DNA from 3 places in the Nonomuraea sp. NPDC049695 genome. Region 3 is predicted to be linked to each of the others. Evidence: riboswitches for the same ligand, from Rfam matches in the RefSeq annotation. Region 3 holds a riboswitch; each other region holds the start of a gene.
The links. Region 3 has a riboswitch for cyclic di-AMP ahead of AB0J64_RS31695 (hypothetical protein). Riboswitches for the same ligand answer to the same signal wherever they lie in the genome.
Positions count from the first base shown of each region.

Region 1 (2,253 bases), on a different contig from region 3:
GATTTTGCGTGGGGCATTGCGGCGACAGGCGGTATCGCGCGGACCGTGGGAGCGGCCATCGTGGCCGAGCCGGGGATGCGGGTGGCCGCCGTCGGGTCCAGGGACTTAGGGCGGGCGCAGGCGCTGGCCGCCACGCTGGGCGCGGAGTCGGCGTACGGCTCCTATGAGCAGCTGTGCGCCGATCCGGCCGTGGACGCCGTCTACGTCGCGACGCCGCACGCCCAGCACCTGCAGGTGGCCGAGGCCGCCATCGCCGCTGGCAAGGCCGTGCTGTGCGAGAAGCCGCTGGCCGCCACCGTGGACGACGCGGAGAAGATGGTACGGCTGGCGCGCGAGGCAGGCGTGTTCCTGATGGAAGCGATGTGGATGCGGTTCAACCCGCTCATCCAGAAGATCGCGGCCGACGAGCGCTTCGGCGACATCCGCTCCGTGCACGCCTCCTTCGGCTTCGCCAAGCCCTACGATCCGGCGCACCGGCTCTGGGCGCCGGAGCTGGGCGGCGGGGCCCTGCTCGACCTGGGGATCTACCCGTTCGGCCTGGCTCAGCTGCTCCTCGGCATGCCCTCCGACCTGCGGATCACCGGCTCTCTCGCGCCCAACGGGGTGGACGCGGAGGCGGCCGGGGTGCTGCTCTACCCCGGCGGCAGGCGGGCCCTGGTGGAAACTTCCTTGATCGGGAATTACCCGAACCAGGCCAGTGTTGTTGGCACTCAGATGCGCGCGGACATCCAGGCGCCGTTCTGGGCACCGCAGCGGATTTTACTTTCTGGGCCCGCCATGGAGCCGGAGGAGCATGTGCTCGATCCGGCGGACAACGGCTACGCCGGGGAGCTCCGCGAAGTCCGCGCCGCGACGGCCGAAGGCAGGACCGAAAGCTCGGTCATGCCGCTTGACGAGTCCCTTGCCATGATGGGGCTCCTGGCCGCTGCCCGCGGGCAACTCGCCTAGCGGGAGGGTTACGGATTTGTAACCTCTTGCCTTATGCATTACGTTTAAGGCATTCTTGTGACATTCGTCCGGTTTGTCCGGCGATGTCCGACCATCGCACAACACATCACAGGACCGTCCTGTGACCGCTGAATCCGCCTGCGTGCGGAACCGGGGACCCACGTCCTTGGGGTGAATCGGCACTTCGGTGCCGTAGGGCAGCTTCCACGCCCGAACCCGTCAGCTAACCCGGTAAGCGGCATGGAAGCAAGGAGCAACCCCCTCGATGGCCAAATTCCGCATTACCGGTGCCACGAAGACCAACATCGCCCGAGCCGTGCTCGGTGCGACCGTCCTCGCCTCCGGGCTCGGCGCCCACATGGGCACCGCCGCCGCCGCGGAGAAGCTGCCGGTCACCGCGGCCGCCGCCAGTACGCACGACGACGACCGCGCCAAGCGGGAGACCAAGATCAGCGTTACCGCCGCCCAGGTCCTGGCGCTCGCCAAGTCCCAGGTCGGCATCACGGAGAACGCCTACGGCGGCGGCACGCCGTACCAGAAGTGGTACGCCGCCTCGCAGCGGGCCGCCGAGACCATCGCCCGTGACGGCGGCACCCGAGCCGAATACATCAACGCGCCGTGGTGCGCGATGTTCGTCTCCTGGGTCGGCGAGCGGACCGGCGCCCGCCCGCAGGTCGGCTGGGACGCCTACACCGTCGCCTACGCCAAGTGGTTCCAGGCCAACCAGCGCTTCGGCACCACCGCCAAGCCCGGCGCCGTCGTGTTCTTCGCCTGGAACGGCAGCAAGGACCTCGACGCCATCAACCACGTCGGGTTCGTCGAGAAGGACAACGGCGACGGCACCATCTCGACCGTCGAGGGCAACACCGGCAACGGCAAGGTCGAGGAGCGCGTCCGCCCGACCTCCCAGGTCGTCGGCTACGGCTACCCGCAGTACGCCGGCTGACCCTTCCGTCCACCGCTCGAGCGCGCGTCCCTTCGGGGGCGCGCGCTCGTCGCGTCCGGGAGGTGAGCCATGCCCGCTCACTCGGCCCGCCACAGGCAGGGTTCCATCGGGGTTTGAGGCTTTCCCACCTATCGGCCCAGCGCCGTTGCCGCTGGGCAACGGAAAGTCTCCGGAGCCGGTTCACCGACAGCCTTGACATCATGAATGCCGGTGACCACATGAACCCCGCCCCGCCGTCCTGGCGGGAGTTGCTGGGGCCAGAGCATTTCGGTGCGGCGATCGTGCTGGCCGGCGGGGTGCTCGTCGGTGCGATCAACATCTACCTCGCGGCGAGTCTGCTGCCGACCGCGGTGGCCGAT
Region 1 is NZ_JBFANV010000099.1:4,978-7,230, forward strand. Features, by position in the region: gene AB0J64_RS47755 (Gfo/Idh/MocA family oxidoreductase) at 1-948, shown strand, start outside; cyclic di-AMP (ydaO/yuaA leader) riboswitch at 1,065-1,201, shown strand; gene AB0J64_RS47760 (CHAP domain-containing protein) at 1,214-1,894, shown strand; gene AB0J64_RS47765 (MFS transporter) at 2,095-2,253, shown strand, end outside.
Region 1: it holds a riboswitch for cyclic di-AMP, as region 3 does, so the genes downstream of both, AB0J64_RS47760 (CHAP domain-containing protein) here and AB0J64_RS31695 (hypothetical protein) in region 3, are expected to answer to the same signal.

Region 2 (2,253 bases), on a different contig from region 3:
CGGCAGCGAGATGCCCACCCGCTGGTACGCCGCCATGACGAGGCCGGAGCAGTCGTACGAGCTCGGGCCCTCGGCGCCCCAGACGTACGGCTTGAGCTGCTGCGTGAGCGCCCACCGCGCGGCCTCCGCCGCCTTGCCGGCGCCCGCGATGGGCAGGTTGACGCGCACGGCGCGCGTGCCGGGCTGCCCCGCCTCGCCGAGTGCCCGCTTGAACAGGCTGCTCTCGACCTTGGTCACCAGCTTGGTGATCTTGTCGCGCTTCGTGTCGAGGTCGTCGACGATCTTCTGGACCTCGGCGATGCGCTCCTTGGCGCCCGCCTGGGCGCGGGAGGCCGTCTCCATGGCCTTGGAGAGCTGGTTGATCTCCTCGCCCTGCTCCTGCTCCAGCGCGTACGAGGTCGCGGCGCGGTTGAGGAACTCCTCGGGATCCGTGGAGGTCGCGAACTGCATGGTCTTGGTGAAGCCGCCCGTGATGTAGGCGTTCTGGGCGAGCAGGACGGCCTTCGCGCGCTTGGCGGCCAGGTCCGACTCGCTGGTCGTCAGCGTCTTCTGCGCGGCCTCGGAGGCCTTCTTGGCCGTCTTGAGCTTCTCCCGCTGGCCGTTGTACTGCTCGGTCAGCGTCTCGATCTGGGTGTGCAGCTTCTCGGCTTGGGAGGCGAGCTCCTTCAGCGAGGGCTTGGGGTCCGCGGACGCCGAACCGACAGGGATGGCGAACAGCAGTGCGGCGACTGTGAGACTCACCACACCGACGTGGCGCGGCCGCCGTGGCCGTTCCGGAGGGCGGGCGTGCTTGCCCGCCGGCTTCCCCCCACCGTTGCGCGTGCGCTTCACCTACCAGCTCCTCTCATAGAGCGCCTACCGGGTTAGCTGACGGGTTCGGGCCGGAGCAGCCCTACCGAGAGACTCGGACTCACCCCTGTGATGGCGTCGCAGGTCGCCACCGGTGGATCCCCGGCTCCCCTTGCGGGAATTGAGCGTGTCTCCCGCGCGACATACGGGGGACATTGTCGCTGGACATTAATGCACTCCGGGTTCCCGCTCAACCAGAACTGCCAAGTCTGTAGAGGTTTCACAACCGAAGGGTCACAAGGGGATCTCGTGATCACCTAGGCAGAAGAGACCTTATGCCCCCTATGTCCGTGCTTCTGCACAAACCCCGAGCGGGCCGAGCTCCGTGCTCGTCCGGCCACGAGATGTAACAGGATGGGCCGAGACATGGGAGTTAGGTCCGAGCCGTAATGAGATCTGTACTCTGGAGAACCATGGAGCAGGTGGCCGAGCTGACAGCGCCCGAGACCGCGGTGGTGGTCCGGCGCGCCCGCACGCCCGACGTGCGGACCGTCAGGCGCCTCGTGGACACCTACGCGGGCGCGGGGCCGCGGCTCCTGGAGAAGGCCACCGTGACGCTGTACGAGGACGTACAGGAGTTCTGGGTGGCCGAGCGGGGCGGGCAGGTCGTCGGCTGCGGCGCGCTCCACGTGCTCTGGGAGGACCTCGCAGAGGTCCGCACGGTGGCCGTGGATCCCGAGTGCCGGGGGATGGGCGTCGGCCACCGGATCGTCTCCGCATTGATCCAGCAGGCCAAAGATCTTGGTCTGCGACGTGTATTTTGTCTCACTTTTGAGGTCGACTTCTTCGCGAGGCTCGGATTCCGCCCGATCCAGGGCACACCGGTCTCACCCGAGGTCTACGCCGAACTGCTGGCCTCGTACGACGAGGGTGTGGCGGAGTTCCTCGACCTGGAACACGTCAAGCCCAACACCCTGGGCAACACCCGCATGCTGCTCCATCTGACATCGGGTGACGTGGATCTTGACCAGATGGAAAGGTGATTGTTGATACCTATGTCGATACGTTGGGCAGCACAGGCATGTGTCCTGACACGTGCCACATGCGCACTCGAAGCGAGGTGACACGGTGAGCACCGGACAGCCGCCGTATCCGCAGGACGAATCCGGCGACAACCCCGCCGGCAATCCCGAATACGGACAACAGAACGCGGGTCGCCGCCCAGGCGAGCCCGACCCCGACGTGACTGTGGTCGGCTACCGGGCGGACGATGCCTACGGTCAGCAGCCCCAGCACCCCCAGCAGGGTTACGGCCAGCAAGGCTATGGCCAGCAGCCCCAGTACGGTCAGCAGCAGTACGGCCAGCAACAGCAGTACGGCCAGCAACAGCAGTACGGCCAGCAACAGCAGTACGGCCAGCAACAGCAGTACGGCCAGCAGCCTCAGTACGGTCAGCAGCAGCCC
Region 2 is NZ_JBFANV010000116.1:25,576-27,828, forward strand. Features, by position in the region: gene AB0J64_RS50575 (NlpC/P60 family protein) at 1-741, opposite strand, end outside; cyclic di-AMP (ydaO/yuaA leader) riboswitch at 837-987, opposite strand; gene AB0J64_RS50580 (amino-acid N-acetyltransferase) at 1,263-1,832, shown strand; partial or broken gene AB0J64_RS50585 (hypothetical protein) at 1,843-2,253, opposite strand, start outside.
Region 2: it holds a riboswitch for cyclic di-AMP, as region 3 does, so the genes downstream of both, AB0J64_RS50575 (NlpC/P60 family protein) here and AB0J64_RS31695 (hypothetical protein) in region 3, are expected to answer to the same signal.

Region 3 (2,253 bases):
TGCGTGGGCCAGCACGGCTTCGCGGTCGGACGGCGGCCTGGCCATGAGGGCGGCGAGCGCGGCCTCCGTCGGCGGGGCCACCGAGGGGCCGGGCGTGGACATGATCGAGGTCAGGCTGAGCACCCGCTCGGGATGGCGGATGGCCAGTGCCTGGGCGATCATGCCGCCCATCGAGGCTCCGGCCACGTGCGCGGCGGGCCAGCCGAGGGCGTCCATGAGCCCCGCCGCGTCGTCGGCCAGGTCGTCCAGCAGGTACGGCGAGGGCGCCCCCAGCGCGGGAGCGCCCTTGTCATGGAAGTGGGTGGACAGGCCCGCGTCGCGGTTGTCGAACCGTACGACGTGATGTCCCTGCTCTGCCAGCAGCTCGCAGAGCCCTTCGTCCCAGTGGATGAGCTGCGCGCCGAGCCCCATGATGAGGAGCAGGGGACGGCCCGCGTGCGAACCGAAGCTCTCGTAAGCGATGTCGATGCCGTTCGCGGCTACACGGGTGGTCACGACGACCAGAATGACATTCTGGTAGCAGCCCGTAAAGGTCAGAGGTTGATGAGGCTCCGGACGCGCTCGCTCGTGAGCGCCAGGCTGCCGCCCGCCACGGCCACGGCGCCGGCCACGACGGCGGCCGCGGTCTTCGAGACCGGTGGTGCGGGCACGGCCTGAGCGGCCGCGGGCTCGGGCGCGGGCGGCTCGGCCGGGTTGTCGTCCTGCTCGGCCCAGGCGCCGGTCGAGAACGCGACCGGGAGGTTCTTCTTGCCGGGCCCCTTGCCCCACTTGGTGATGACATAGTCGACCTTGATGTGGCCCTCGCCACCGATGCCGTCGACGCCCAGCGTGTCGGGGTTGAACGTGCCGCCGGTGAGTTCCGCGAACGTCTTGGCGTCCAGGTCCAGCATGACCCCGCGGTTGGAGGGCTCGCCCGGGCCACGGTCGCCGACGAAGAAGGGCATCTTCTTGCCCTTGTAGACCACGTAACCCTCGGTCATGAGCGGCCAGCTCGGGCTGGCGGCCAGTTCCTTCTGCATGGGCTTGCCGCTGGCGGGCAGACCGGTGTCACCGGCCCTGCCGGAGGAGTCGTCCCAGAAGTACGAAGCCGTGGTCGAGCCCTTGAGCAGGACCCTGTCCTCAGTGTTCGGATCGGCGTGAGCCGCGGTGCCGGCGATGGTCAGCGCGCCTACCGTGGAGGCGGTGATCAGAGCGAGTGAACGCAGGCCAAAACGTGCAGACATGAAAAGTAAAGTCCTTCGCGACGGGGGCAGGGAGGTTGCGCTCACTCGAAAAAGGGCGTAGCAGGGCAAAGCACCTGACAAGGGGGGAAAGCTACGCAGAGCGCGGAAGAAGCCTGAGGAAGGGGCCGCTCAGGAGGCGGCAGCTATCACGCTGTCCGAAAGTTCGACGCGGTCGTCCAAGTCGTTAACATGTCCTCTCCATCTCGCCTACCGGGTTAGCTGACGGGTTCGGGCGTGGAGATGCCCTACCGACACACGGTCGGATTCACCCCAACTGCAGTGGGTCCCCGGTTCCCGAGCGTTCGGGATTCGGCGCCAGCCGGCTGTCCCTCCTGGATGAGGTCCACGCCACCGGCTGTGAATTGGCCAACACTCTAACCACGCATTCCGGACATACGCAAACACTTCGTCATGAATCCGGCAGAAGATCTACCTACCCCGACAAAGAAAAAAGGGGGCACGGCACTGCCGTACCCCCTGAAAATGCCAGCCTCAGCCGCCGCTCTTGCGCCTGAACGATCTTTTACTCGCAGCCGGACCGTGCGACCCGTGAATCTTCGACGAGTCACCGCCCCTGCCACCCGCGCCCGAGCCCGCCTGCTGGTTACGCTTGCGCTCCAGCGCCTCGCGGAACTTGCGCTTCAACTCGTCCTCGGGAGTCTCGCTGACTTCCTGCTCCGGTGTATCCGCCATGAGGACCTCCATGGTGTTGGGGACACTCACAGCTTCGCATGGGCCCGCTTATGACGCGAAACCGGCTTCCACCTTGCTTTGCGGGACGGCCGGCGCCTCCAGCCGCCTGCCCGGCATCGCCACCAGCGCCACCAGGGCGATCACCGCCCCCGCCACGCCCAGCGACGGGATGACCACGGCCGCGGCGGAGGCGTGCGCGGCGGCCAGGCCGTGCACGGGCGCGTCCGCGGCCACGGTGGAGCCGTAGAGGGTGCCGCCGACAGCCAGCGCGACGGAGCCGCCGATCTGGCGGAAGAAGGTCAGGTTCGCCGAGGCGGTGCCGATGTACTGCGGCTCG
Region 3 is NZ_JBFANV010000043.1:54,615-56,867, reverse strand. Features, by position in the region: gene AB0J64_RS31700 (alpha/beta hydrolase) at 1-495, opposite strand, end outside; gene AB0J64_RS31695 (hypothetical protein) at 534-1,223, opposite strand; cyclic di-AMP (ydaO/yuaA leader) riboswitch at 1,413-1,548, opposite strand; gene AB0J64_RS31690 (DUF5302 domain-containing protein) at 1,716-1,916, opposite strand; gene AB0J64_RS31685 (MDR family MFS transporter) at 1,965-2,253, opposite strand, start outside.